Regions from separate parts of the Arthrobacter sp. P1_B9 genome, predicted to be linked through region 1. Evidence: riboswitches for the same ligand, from Rfam matches in the RefSeq annotation. Region 1 holds a riboswitch; each other region holds the start of a gene.
What was found. Region 1 has a riboswitch for S-adenosylmethionine ahead of AC1D1A_RS13055 (DUF1737 domain-containing protein). Riboswitches for the same ligand answer to the same signal wherever they lie in the genome.
Positions count from the first base shown of each region.

Region 2: linked by a shared signal. The riboswitch ahead of AC1D1A_RS09935 (methionine ABC transporter ATP-binding protein) and the one ahead of AC1D1A_RS13055 (DUF1737 domain-containing protein) in region 1 are both predicted to bind S-adenosylmethionine.
Region 3: linked by a shared signal. The riboswitch ahead of metX (homoserine O-acetyltransferase MetX) and the one ahead of AC1D1A_RS13055 (DUF1737 domain-containing protein) in region 1 are both predicted to bind S-adenosylmethionine.

Region 1 covers NZ_JBFUAA010000008.1:137,786-142,186, forward strand. The annotation lists gene AC1D1A_RS13045 (aminodeoxychorismate lyase) at 1-245, shown strand, start outside; gene AC1D1A_RS13050 (ATP-grasp domain-containing protein) at 318-1,271, opposite strand; SAM riboswitch class IV at 1,590-1,703, shown strand; gene AC1D1A_RS13055 (DUF1737 domain-containing protein) at 1,731-2,039, shown strand; gene AC1D1A_RS13060 (rhodanese-like domain-containing protein) at 2,036-2,455, shown strand; gene AC1D1A_RS13065 (O-succinylhomoserine sulfhydrylase) at 2,456-3,664, shown strand; gene AC1D1A_RS13070 (hypothetical protein) at 3,713-4,401, opposite strand, start outside.
Region 2 covers NZ_JBFUAA010000005.1:251,642-256,042, forward strand. The annotation lists gene AC1D1A_RS09925 (LLM class flavin-dependent oxidoreductase) at 1-397, opposite strand, end outside; gene AC1D1A_RS09930 (methionine ABC transporter permease) at 444-1,109, opposite strand; gene AC1D1A_RS09935 (methionine ABC transporter ATP-binding protein) at 1,102-1,911, opposite strand; SAM riboswitch class I at 2,051-2,141, opposite strand; gene AC1D1A_RS09940 (CoA-binding protein) at 2,239-2,664, opposite strand; gene acs (acetate--CoA ligase) at 2,972-4,401, shown strand, end outside.
Region 3 covers NZ_JBFUAA010000007.1:41,145-45,545, forward strand. The annotation lists gene AC1D1A_RS11450 (CPBP family intramembrane glutamic endopeptidase) at 1-9, shown strand, start outside; gene AC1D1A_RS11455 (VOC family protein) at 184-822, opposite strand; SAM riboswitch class IV at 992-1,107, shown strand; gene AC1D1A_RS11460 (bifunctional o-acetylhomoserine/o-acetylserine sulfhydrylase) at 1,169-2,485, shown strand; SAM riboswitch class IV at 2,668-2,783, shown strand; gene metX (homoserine O-acetyltransferase MetX) at 2,795-3,934, shown strand; gene AC1D1A_RS11470 (MFS transporter) at 4,101-4,401, shown strand, end outside.

The DNA of each region.
Region 1 (4,401 bases):
ACAGCGGCATCCTGCCCGGCACGTCACAGGGCGCCCTGTTCACCGCCGCCAAGGCCGCCGGCTGGGAGCTGGGTTACGGCCCGCTGGAGCCGAAGGACCTGCTGGACGCCGACGCGGTCTGGCTGATCTCCAGCATCCGGCTCCTGGCCCCGGTGAACCACATCGACGGGCAGGAAATCGGCACCCCGGAACTGCGGCGCCAGCTCACGGCCGAACTCAACGCCCTCTTCGCGACCATCGAATAGCAACGCGGGGTCAGTTACGGCCCATCCCATGTCCCCGGATGGGCCGTAAGTGACCCCGCGTTGGTGTTGCGCTCACCCCAGGGCGTCTGCGGGCACTGCCGGGCACAGGCGGAACGAGGCCGGGTTGAACGCCGGGAGCATGAAGGTTGCGAGCACGGCGTCGAGCATTTCCGGGGCCCAGGTGCTGTTCTCCCCCAGGGTCGCGCAGACACCCAGCACCACGGGCGTTCCGTCGGTGCGGCGGCGGATCTGGACCTGGACCGGCCCGGTCAGCCCGAGCGTGCGGACGGCGGCCAGGCCCAGCTTGCGCACATCCCCGGCCTGGTTCGCCGGCACCCTGCGGCTGACCTCGTCGCTGCCGGCGCGTCCATACGGAGTCCTGGTCTTCTCGAGGACCACCGCCACCGGCGCCATCGCGTTGCGTGCCGGGGTGCCGAACACCAGGCACACATAGTCGGCGCCCGGGATAAATTCCTGGACCAGTTGCCCCGCCGGCATGTTCTTCCAGCTAACGGAGTCGGTTCCGGCCAGCAGGTGGATCCCATGGGAGCCTTTGAAGACCCGCGGCTTGACCACCACGGGGCCGCTGAGGCCGGCGAGGGAAGCCGGCGCGGCGGCGAGGTCGCCCGGAACCGCGAACCGGGGCACCGGGATGCCGGCCGCTTGCAGCGCCCAGGTGGCGAACAGGTGGTCGTTGGCGAGGGCAACCGCGGCGGGGTCGGCCACGATGATCCGCACGTCCTGGGCGAATCCCGCGCGGGCCGCGGCCAGGACCGGGAGTTCCACGGTGAGGGTCGGAATGATGACGTTGATGGCTTCGCGGTCCACCACCCGGCGCAGGTCCAGGACCATGTCCGGGTTCGTCGCCGGCAGGAGCCTGACCGCGGCGGCGGGAGCCTCCCCGGCCTGACGGGTGTCGGCACGGGCGTCGGAGCCGAGGTACGGGAGGCCCCGGGCTTCGAGCAGGGCCGCGACGGCCCGTCCGGCGGCGCTTGTAATCCCGGTAACGAGTATGCGCGGGCCCACGATTGCTCCATTCCGCCGTCACCGGCCGGACCGCGGCTGCGGCTCCGACCGTTCCAGCCACCGATTCCCAGACAGCTTGTTGATGGACAGACGAGTCGATTCCGGGACTGCTTGATTCACACATTGCTCGAATCACCTGCAGCTCCGGCCGACTCGTCGGACCTAATCCCCCCAGTAAACGGCGAAACGTCCCGGCAGACACGAGTGGGCTGTACCCGAAACTGGAGCCCGCCACTACTCGCCCGGGCCGCGGTCCGGTTACGGAACATGACGACGGCGGCGGTGCGGGCCGGCGTCGCAGGTGTTACGTTTTTGGGGAGTAATGAGAACCGGTGCCAAGCCCTGACTGGCCGGTCGGCAACCCTCCCTTTCGCGGCGGGGTGCCTCAGGTGAATACTCGGCATTCGAGAATTCGAGCTGCAAGCGTGAAAGAGGAGATCCGTCGTGCCCGACACGTCAATACCCACAACAGCCGCACCCGGCACAGCACCCGGTTCAGCATCCGGGGGCGAGGAGAGGCTGGCCTACCGCCTGTTCACCGGGGCGGATGACCGCGCCTTTTGCGAGCGGGTGTCAGCCGCCCTGGCCGAGGGCTACGTGCTGCATGGAAGCCCCGCCGCCAGCTTCAACGGAAGCACCGTGATCGTGGCGCAGGCGCTGGTCCTGCCGGCCGCGATTGCCAGTGCGGACGCCGCCGTGGCCAATGCGGTTGATGAGCTCGACGCCGACGAATTTGGCGCCGACGGGGCCTTCGCGGGCCACGCATGAGCTACGCCGGAGACCTCAGCCCGCAGGAGGCGTGGGCCAAGCTGGAGGCCGGAGCCATCCTGGTGGATGTCCGGACCGAGGGCGAATGGGCCCACATCGGCATCCCGGACACCGCGGCCGCGGGCGAGAGCCGCAACGATCCGCTCTTCATCCAGTGGAACCTCGCTGGCGGCACGCCGAACCCGCACTTCGTGGAACAGCTAAGGCAGCAGGCGCCGGAGGACACCGCCGTCGAACTGGTGTTCCTTTGCCGTTCCGGGGCCCGGTCGATCGCGGCCGCGACGGCCGCGACGGCCGCCGGCTACACCTCGTACAACGTCCTTGAGGGCTTCGAAGGCGAGACCGACCGCTTTGGCGAACGCACCGTCAATGGCTGGAAGAACCGCGGCCTGCCCACCAACCTCGGAAAGATCTAAGTGACTTTCAATCCCGACGCCGCCGGCTGGGCGGCCGACACCCAGGCCGTCCGTGGCGGCCTTGACCGCACCGGCTTCCAGGAAACCACCGAGCCGATCTTCCTCAATTCAGGATTCGTCTACGAGACCGCGGCCGCCGCCGAGCGCGCCTTCACCGGTGAGGACGAGCGCTTCGTCTACTCCCGCTACGGCAACCCCTCCGTCGCCACCTTCCAGGAGCGGCTCCGGCTGCTCGAGGGAACGGAGGCGTGTTTCGCGACGGCGTCCGGCATGTCCGCCGTCTTCACCGCCCTGGGCGCGCTGTTGGCGGCCGGCGACCGGGTGGTCGCGGCCCGCTCGCTGTTCGGCTCGTGCTTCGTGATCCTCAACGAAATCCTGCCGCGCTGGGGTGTCGAGACGGTCTTCGTGGACGGCCCGGACCTGGAGCAGTGGAAATCCGCGCTGTCCGAGCCGACCACGGCGGTGTTCTTCGAGTCGCCGTCGAACCCGATGCAGGAAATCGTGGACATCGCCGCCGTGAGCAAACTGGCGCACGCGGCCGGCGCCACGGTGGTGGTTGACAACGTCTTCGCCACCCCGCTGCTCCAGCGCTGCGGCGACCTCGGCGCGGACGTGGTGGTCTACTCCGGCACCAAGCACATCGACGGCCAGGGCCGCGTCCTGGGCGGGGCCATCCTGGGCACCAAGGAATTCATCGACGGGCCCGTCAAGCAGCTCATGCGGCACACCGGTCCGGCGCTTTCGGCGTTCAACGCCTGGGTGCTCACCAAGGGCCTGGAGACTATGGCCCTGCGCGTCAACCATTCCTCGGCCTCCGCGCTGCGGCTGGCCGAATGGCTCGAGGGACAGCCCGCGGTCGGCTGGGTAAAGTACCCGCTGCTGCCGTCCCACCCGCAGTACCCGCTCGCAGTGCAGCAGATGAAGGCCGGCGGGACCGTGCTCACCCTGGAGCTGCAGCCCTCCCCCGGGCGCACGGCGAAGCAGGCCGCGTTCGCACTCCTGGACGCGCTGCGGATCATCGACATCTCCAACAACCTGGGGGACGCCAAGACGCTCATCACGCACCCGGCCACCACCACGCACCGCGCGATGGGCCCGGAAGGCCGCGCGGCGATCGGGCTCAGCGACGGCGTGGTCCGGCTCTCGGTGGGCCTGGAGGATGTGGAGGACCTGATCCGCGACCTCGGCCAGGCGCTCAAGCAGGTCTAGGCGCTCAAACAGGTCTAAACACTCAAGCAGGTCCAGGGCCATGGCCGCTCAGGCCCAGGCCGCCTTGAGCGCCCGCCAGGCGTCGTCGTCGAGCATACTGGACGGTGTGACGGCGACGGCGGCCGCCCCGCCGGAGACAGACGCCTCCAGCCCGGCCGCCAGGTCCGCGGCGGAGATGCGCCCGTCCTTGGCCCACATCCCGACCGAGATGGCGAACTTCCCGGACCGCTTCGCCATGGCCGCGGCCAGCTCGGCGGAGTAGGCCGGAGCGGCGTCGTTGAGCCCGAAGTAGTCCCACAAGACCAGCCGGTCCGCGGCCGCGGCGAGCAGCCCGTAGTCATGGCCGCTCTCCGGCCGGTCGCCGGCGGGATCGTCCCACGGCGCCCGGACGTCCATGTCGAGCGTGGCACCGTTCGCGTGGGCGGCCGCCGCCGCCTTGGCCACGATGGCCGCCACCGCCTTCGACCGCCAGGCCCCGAGGCTCGGGTGTTCGACGTCGATGTCCCCGTTCGCGAGCCGCGGCCAGTCCGTCCCGCCGCTGGCCAGCCGGTAGGAATCGCGGTCGTCGCCGCCGTAGGTGTTGTTATCGAACATCAGTTCCGTCAAGGCCACGGCGTCCGGCTGGTACCGCCTGGTCACCTCGGCCACCAAGTCGACCAGCCGCTCCCCGACGGGTCCCGTCGTGAGTGCGCTGACGCTGGCGAACTCCGTGGAGCGGGTGCCGTCGAAGTTGATGC
Region 2 (4,401 bases), on a different contig from region 1:
GCGTGGACATTTGCCGGGCGAACTGGAACGGATGGCTTTGAATCACCGACGACGTCGCGGCCAGCCCGATCTCCCGCGTTCCCGTGGCGAGCGCGGACAGCAGGATGAGGGGGTCGTTGGACGGCACCTGCAGGCCCTTTTTCAGCAGCGATGCCCACCCGCCGTCGTAGTCGCCGTAGAGACCGACGACGTCGGCGAAGAAGATCGCGTCAAACTTGGCGCCTTCGAGCTGGCGGGCCAGGTCGATCCAGAGCTGGAGTTCGTTGAACCGGTGCTGCTGGGCTTCCGGGCGCCGCCACTGGCCGCCCATGATGTGGCTGGACGTGTTCATCACGAAGGCGCTGATCAGCAGGCGCGGGCGGGGTCCGTCGAAACGGGTACTGGGCGTTGAAGTCATGGGGTGCTTTCCGCTGTGGGAGGTGGGACGAGGGTGCTGCCGGCGCTCAGAGGCGCTTGTCCAGGCGCCGGGCAACATAGGATCCGCCCAGCTGAACGATGGTGACCAGCAGGATCATCAGGACAATGGCGGTGATCATGAGCGGCGTTTCGTAGCGGTAATAGCCGTACCGGATGGCGAAGTCGCCGATTCCGCCGCCGCCCACCAGTCCGGCCATCGCCGAGTAGGAGATGAAGCTGACGGTCATGATGGTGATGGAGCTGACGAGTCCGGGCTTCGCCTCCACAATCAGGACGTCCCGGACGATCTGGGACCGGCTGGCGCCCATGGACCGTGCCGCTTCGACCACTCCGCCGCCGAGCTGGCTCAGGTTCTGTTCCACGAAGCGGGCGAAATACGGAATGGCGTTGAGGGTCAGCGGGACAATGACGGCGGCCGTGCCGATGGTCGTGCCGACAATGAACCTGGTCACGGGAATGATCGCGATCAGCAGGATCAGGAACGGGAACGAGCGGAGCAGGTTGACCAGCCCGTCCAGGACCCGGTGCAGCTTTGGCCTGTGCTTGAGCCCGTTGGGACCGATGGTGTAGAGCAGGACACCCAGCGGTGTCCCGAGCAGCACCGCCAGCGGGATGGCCACCAGCAGCATGGTGAGGGTCTGTCCCATGGCGACGCCGATTTCGGGCAGGACTTCCAGGATGCGGTCAAACATTGATCAGGCCCTCCGACGCGGCTGTGGTGTGGGTGCCCCTCCCGGAGCGGTCCAGCTGGATCTCATCGGAGACCAGGTAGCGGCCGATCGACGTCGCCGGGTGGAAACCGGGGCGCTGGAGTTCGGCGAGGTCGAGCTGCTCCACCACCCGGCCTTCTTCCATGACCGCGACGTTGTCCGCGATGGCCTTGATGACATTCATCTCGTGGGTGACCACCACGATTGTGATGCCGAATTCGGCGTTGACGTCGGCCAGGTATTGCAGGACCGATGACGTCGTCCGGGGATCCACGGCCGACGTCGGCTCGTCACAGAGCAGCACTTTGGGCCCGGTGGCAAGGGCGCGGGCGATCGCCACCCGCTGTTTCTGGCCCCCGGAGAGTTTGGCCGGATACGTTCCCGCTTTGTCGGCGAGGTCCACGATTTCCAGGGTTTCGGCGGCCCGCCGCCGGCGTTCCGCCTTCCCGACGCCGGCGAACTTCAGGGACAGCTCCACATTTTCCTGGGCTGTGAGGTTGTTGAGGAGATTGAAGTGCTGGAAAATCATGCCGATGTCATGCCGCTTGGTCCGGAGCTCGGCGTCGGACAGGGTCACCAGGTCCACGCCGTCCACCAGGACGCGGCCCGACGTCGGGCGCTCGAGGAGGTTGATGTTGCGCAGCAGCGTGGATTTGCCGGCGCCGGAGAACCCGATGATGCCCTGGATGGTGCCCCGCCTGATGTGCAGGCTGACGTCATCGACGGCCGTGAAAGGTCCCGCGGCCGAACCGAATGACGTGCTGACGTTCTGGATCTCGATCACAGGCCCCCACCTGCTCGGGGCCGCGGCGCTGCCGCTGTCTGCGTGTTCATGATTTCCTCCGGGCTCGCCCGAGGAAAGCCCTGGGTCCTGGCTTCCGGGCAGCGCTGAGCGAAGCCGGGGAGCCTCAGAACACAGTGGTTCTCCATCGGTCCTGGCGGTAGCACCGTCCTCAAAGGAGGGGGTTGCTGCGGCGTCACGGAGCCAGATCTCTCAGCCGCTCGGGATGGTTACGAGTCCATCTCACACGGCAGGAGGCCGGATACAGAAAAAGCCGGTCACATTTTGTAACCGACTCTTCCCGATCTGTTGATCGTCATTCCCGGGCCGTTAGATGCCCACGCGCCAGCCTTCGCGGGCGGGGCACGCGTTCACGACGACGTCCAGCCCGGCGGCCCTGGCCCGGTCCGTCGCGGCGTCGTCGAAGACGCCCAGCTGCAGCCAGACGGCCTTGGCGCCTACTGCGATGGCCTCGTCTATGACTGCGCCCACCCTGTGGGAGTTGACGAAGCAGTCCACGACGTCGATCGGGTGCTTCTCCGCCGGGATGTCAGACAGGGAACGGTACCCCTTCTCGCCGTGGACATCGTCGCCCGGAAGGTTGACCGGAATGATGGTCATGCCCATCCGGTCCCGGACATAGAGGGAGACCTCATACGCCGAGCGCCATTCGTTGGTGGTGAGGCCGACCACCGCCCACGTGCCTTTGGTTCGCATGAGGCGGTCAATGACTGCCGGATCGTTAACATGGGCCATGCATCAACCTTACTCCTGCGACCTTTCCGGGCAATTGTCGAATAAATGAATGATTTGGGTCGGACCCACGCCGGGTGAACGAATATTACGGCGCTCCCGGACGCCGATTTTGCGGAATCGTGCATCTGAAGTTCTAGTAGGTAGTGACCATCCCGAGCGGCCGAGAGACCTGGATCGATGACGCCGCAGCAACCCCCCGGTGACGTGGGACGACCATTCCCACGCCACCGCTCCGCCCTCCTTCGGTGAAATTCGAGGGAGCCGGAGCAACCAAGGGTGCTACTGCCAGGACCGATGGAGTGCAGCAATGACCCCTGAGAATTCTTCCGCTCTGCCCACCTTTGCCCGGCCTGCGTCCGAGGCATTCCCCCAAACCACTTCGGACGCGACGGCGAACGAAGCAGGGCTGCGTGACGCGCCCGGCTCCTCTCGCGGCTCTTCGGGATGGTCCCTGAACGAGTCCACGGACGGCGCAGTGCACGGCGTCCCCGCCGATGGGCCGGCGCGTCACCGCAGCACCACCTTCGGAAACCACCTTCCCCGGCACGGCGGCGCCGCGACCGCGGGAACTGTCCAGGCAGAGACGGTTGCGTTCTGGGAAACCCAGGCTCTCCGCCTCGACTGGGCGGACCTGCCCGGCGGCGCGACGGAGCAAACCAAGCCCTGGCACACCGCGCACCGCCGGGTCCCGGCCGACGTCGAGGCCGGCACCGGACCGCAGATCACCTGGTTCGAAGGGGGCAGGCTCAATGTCGCCTACAACTGCGTCGACCGCCACGTAGCGGCGGGGCGCGGAGACAAGGTGGCCCTGCACTTTGAGGGCGAGCCCGGCGACCGCCGTGCCGTCACCTACGCCGGACTCCAGCGCGAGGTCTCCAAAGCCGCAAATGCCCTCCTGGATCTCGGCATCACCAAGGGCGACCGGGTGGTCATCTACCTCCCCGTCATCCCCGAAACCGTGATCATCACCCTCGCAGTGGCCCGGATCGGTGCCATCCATTCCCTGGTCTTCGGCGGATTCTCCGCCGAGGCCCTGAAGTTCCGGGTGGAGGACACCGGCGCCAAGCTCCTGGTCACCACCGACGGCCAGTTCCGCCGCGGCACCGCCGTACCGGTCAAGGACAACGCGGACGCCGCCGTCTCCGGCGACAACGCCATCGAACACGTCCTGGTGGTCAACCGGACCACTCCCGCGGACGAGCTGGACACCGTCCCGATGACCGCCGGCCGCGATGTGTGGTGGCACGACGCCGTCGGCACCGCCTCCGAGACTCACGAAGCCGAGGCGTTCGACGCCGAGACGCCGCTGTTCATCATGTACACCTCCGGCACCACCGGCAAGCCCAAGGGGCTGGTCCACACCTCCGGCGGCTACCTCACACAGGCGTCATGGAGCTTCGAGCACCTGTTCAGCAACCCCGACCCCGCGCTGCGGGAGAAGGACGTGCACTGGTGCACGGCCGACCTCGCCTGGGTCACCGCGCACACCTATGAGCTCTACGGCCCGCTCTCCAACGGCGCCACGCAGGTCATCTTCGAGGGCACGCCCAACACCCCGCACCCGGGCCGGCACTTTGAGATCATCGAACGCTACGCGGTCACGCAGTATTACACCGCGCCCACCCTGGTCCGCTCCCTCATGGGCTGGTTCCCGGACGGCGTCCCGGACACGTACGACCTCTCCTCTATCCGTCTTCTCGGCACGGTAGGCGAGGCCATCAACCCCGAGGCCTGGCG
Region 3 (4,401 bases), on a different contig from region 1:
CTGGGCTGAGTTCCCCGCAAAGCAAGGCGGGGTCCCTTCGGGCCCATCCGGAGCCCCCGGACGGGCGCGAAGTGGCCTCGCGTTGCTTTTAGGAGCAGGCCTTAAATGATCTCGGCCGCCGTCTCCTAGGTGACATCGTTGGCACCTAAGAGATGGCGGCCGAAGCGTGGGGCGGGTGGAGCGTTAGATCGTGACCGCTCCGGAGGCGGTCTCGAAGGTGACAGAGAGGATGCCGGGAGTACCGTGCGGCGCGATCCAGTTCACGGCGACGTCTTCGAGCGGCTTTTCAACCGGTTCGCCCAGCCACTCCGTGACGCGCTCGGCCGAACCGGCAATGGTCAGTGCGGACATCTTGACATCGCTCGCGTAGGCGTTGGACGGGTGCAACTCCGGGTCGCCCTCCCACTTGAGCATGTATGGCACCTGGGGGTCGGCGATGAGCCCCAGGATGCCGATCTGCTTCCAGACCAATTCGCGGCCGTCGGGAAACTTCCGGTTGCCGTTGACGGCGGCGCGGCCGAGCCGCTCCTCGAACGGGGCCAGGTCGTCAACCTCGACGCACCAGCCCATCCAGCCGCCGCCGGCCTCGGAGCGTGCCCGGACGGCCTGGCCGAACGGGGCCTTGTCGGAGGCCGGGTGGTTCAGGACCTCCACGACTTCCAGGTACTTGTGTCCCGCGAGCGGGATAATCATGTTGCGTGTCCCGAAACGGGGGTGCACTCCACCCTTCACGGCTTCAACGCCGAGGGCAGACGCAATACGTTCAGTGGTGGCTGCCAAGCCATCGTGTTCACAGGCGTAAGAGACGTGATCCATGCGCATGCCATCATCTTGGCACTTTGTGATGGACCTCTCAGCTTAGGCTCCCCTAACCGTCATGGGACGTCCTGGGGCGCGGAACGCGGCGCCCCGGATGCTCCGTCACGGCGGCCGTCTTCATCTTCGTCACAAAGCTATCCAGGGCTCCGCCGCCATTCCTACACTGAAGTCAGGTCATGAGTGCCAGCGCACAGCCCCGGCTTGCTGGCCGGCAACCCTCGTATCGCGGTGGGGTGCCCCGGGTGAAGACCTGGCCGTCCGGCGCCCGCCGGAGGGCAAGCGCGGCGCCTGTTCCGGTTCGGGCCGAAAGCCCAGGCCGGTGCTGTGCCCAGTGACTCGAGGAGCACCAATGTCCAACGCCTGGTCCTTTGAAACCCGCCAGATCCACGCCGGCCAGGAGCCGGACAGCGCCACCGGCGCGCGTTCCCTGCCCATCTACCAGACGACGTCGTTCGTGTTCCCCAGCGCCGAAAGCGCCGCGAACCGCTTTGCGCTCGCCGAGCTCGCGCCCATCTACACCCGGATCGGCAACCCGACCCAGGACGCCGTCGAACAGCGCGTCGCCAGCCTGGAAGGCGGTCTCGCGGCGCTGCTGCTCAGCTCCGGCCAGGCCGCCGAGACGTTCGCCATCCTCAATATCGCCGAGGCCGGGGACCATGTGGTGGCCAGCCCGAGCCTCTATGGCGGAACCTACAACCTGCTCGCGCACACGCTGAAGAAGTTCGGCATCTCCGTGACCTTCGTGGCGGACCCGGACAACCTGGACCAGTGGCGGGATGCCGTCCAGCCCAACACCAAGCTGTTCTTCGGCGAAGTGGTCTCCAACCCCCGCCAGGACGTCCTGGACATCGAGGGCGTCTCCCGCGTGGCGCACGAGGCCGGCGTGCCGCTGGTGGTCGACAACACGCTCTCCACCCCCTACCTGATCCGGCCGATCGAGTGGGGCGCGGACATCGTGGTCCATTCCGCCACCAAGTACCTCGGCGGGCACGGCGCCGCGATCGCCGGCGTGATCGTGGACTCCGGCAACTTCGACTTTGGGAAGGACCCGGAGCGGTTCCCCGGCTTCAACACCCCGGACCCCACCTACAACGGCCTGGTCTACGCCCGCGACCTCGGAGCCGACGGCGCGCTGGGCGCGAACCTCTCCTACATCCTCAAGGCCCGGGTCCAGCTCCTGCGCGACCTCGGCTCCGCGGTGTCCCCGTTCAACGCCTTCCTCATCGCCCAGGGCATCGAAACGCTGAGCCTGCGCGTCGAGCGCCACGTGGCCAACGCCACGAAGGTGGCGCACTGGCTGGAGGGGCGGGACGACGTCGAATCAGTCGCCTACGCCGGGCTGCCGTCCAGCCTCTGGTACGAGCGCGGCCGCAAGTACGGGCCCAAGGGGACCGGCGCCGTCGTGGCGTTCAACATTGCAGGGGGAGCGGAGGCCGGCAAGCGGTTCGTCGATGCCCTCGAACTGCACTCGCACGTCGCGAACATCGGCGATGTCCGGTCGCTGGTGATCCATCCGGCGTCGACCACCCACAGCCAGCTCTCGCCCGAACAGCAAGTGATCGCCGGGGTGAACCCCGGGCTGGTGCGGCTTTCGGTGGGACTGGAGCACATCGACGACATCCTCGCGGACCTTGACGCCGGATTCCGCGCGGCCAAGTCCGCCTAGGCCGAAGCTCACGCCGAATTTCCCCACCTTTGCGGGCATGACACCGGGAATCGCCGGCACTCCGGGGCGACCCGCCGGTCACGGCTGTCAAGGTGGGGAGTCTGCGGTGCTGACTGGTCCGGCTGTCACATGGAAGTCATAATCTTCGTCATTTCCGCACCCCGTTTCGTAGACTCGTACCAGGTCATGAGTGCCAGCGACAGCCCCGGCTTGCTGGCCGGCAACCCTCCTTTTGCGGCGGGGTGCCCCGGGTGAAGACCTGGCCTGCCGGTCAGCTGACGGCGGGCAAGCGCCAAGATAGGTCCTCACATGACGATTGCCGTCACCCGCACGGGTGTTCCCGAAACCAAACCATCCCGGACCCCTGACGGGACCGTCCAGTTCGTCAGGATCGGTGATCTGCAGCTCGAATCCGGGACTCCGTTGCCGGATGTGGTGCTCGCCTACGAGACGTGGGGGACCCTGAACGCGGACGCCTCCAACGCCGTGCTCATTGAACACGCCCTGACCGGCGACACACACGTGACCCGCGGCGAGAGCGGGGAGCCCGGCTGGTGGGAACAGCTCGCCGGACCCGGGGCTCCCGTGGACACGGACAAGTATTTCGTCGTTTCGATCAACATCCTGGGCGGCTGCTACGGATCCACCGGACCTTCCACCCCGGCCCCCGACGGGCGCCCCTGGGGATCGCGGTTCCCGCTGGTCACCCTGCGGGACACCGCAGCTGCCGAGGCGCGGCTGGCCGATGCCCTGGGCATCGGCAGCTGGTACGCGGTGCTGGGCGGCTCGCTCGGCGGCGCGCGCGCCCTTGAATGGGCCGTCACGTTTCCCGGCCGGGTCCGGCGCTGCGCCGTGATTTCCGTCGGCGCCAGCAGCACCGCCGAACAGATTGCCTTCGCGCAGGCCCAGACGCTGGCCATCCGCCAGGACCCCCACTTCAAGGGCGGGGACTACTACGGCGGCCCGGAACCCGAAGCAGGGCTCGCCCTCGCCCGGCGCATCGCGCACATCACCTACCGCTCAGCGGCCGAACTGGACGGCCGGTTTGGCCGCAACGCCCAGGAGTCCGAGACGCCCCTGGAAGCCGGATCGCTGGCCGGACGCGGGCGCTACCAGGTGGAAAGCTACCTGGACCACCAGGGCAGCAAACTGGCCCGGCGTTTCGACGCGAACAGCTACATCGCGATCACCGAAGCCCTCATGAGCCACGATGTGTGCCGGGGGCGCGGAAGCCTCGGGGAGGCACTGGCTCCGGCCACCGCCGAATTCCTGGTGGCGGCCGTGGACTCGGACCGCCTGTATTTCCCGGCCCAGTCCCGTCAACTGGCAGAGGCCCTGCCGGGCGGCCCGGAACTGCACATCATTGAAGCGCCGATCGGCCACGACGGCTTCCTGACCGAAATCGGCCAGCTCAGCGGGCAGCTCCGGGGGACCTTCTTCGGCCACTAGGCCGGCCCGCTTGTGCATTTTTGCAGATGCGCTCTGCACTAATGGCCGTTGAGGCTCAGGGCGGGAGCGTCCATACTCATGGGGAATGACGCCATGTGCCCTACATCACGGGCGTCCTCAGTCCAATGGTCCGCAGGGTGTCGAAGGCGACACCGAAGGAGTTCACATGAGCACGGAAAACGCCGCGACAACGCGCGCAGACGAGCCGGACGTCAAAACGTCCGGACTGAAGAAGGTAGTAACGGCCTCCATGGCCGGCACGGTGGTGGAGTGGTATGAATTCTTCCTCTACGCCTCCGCCGCCACGCTGGTCTTCGGCAAGACGTTCTTCCCCAATTCGGGCACGGAACTCGACGGCATTATCGCCGCGTTCCTGACCTACGCCGTCGGATTCGTCGCCCGCCCGATCGGCGGCATCGTCTTCGGCCACTTCGGCGACAAGTTCGGCCGCAAGCAGCTGCTCCAGG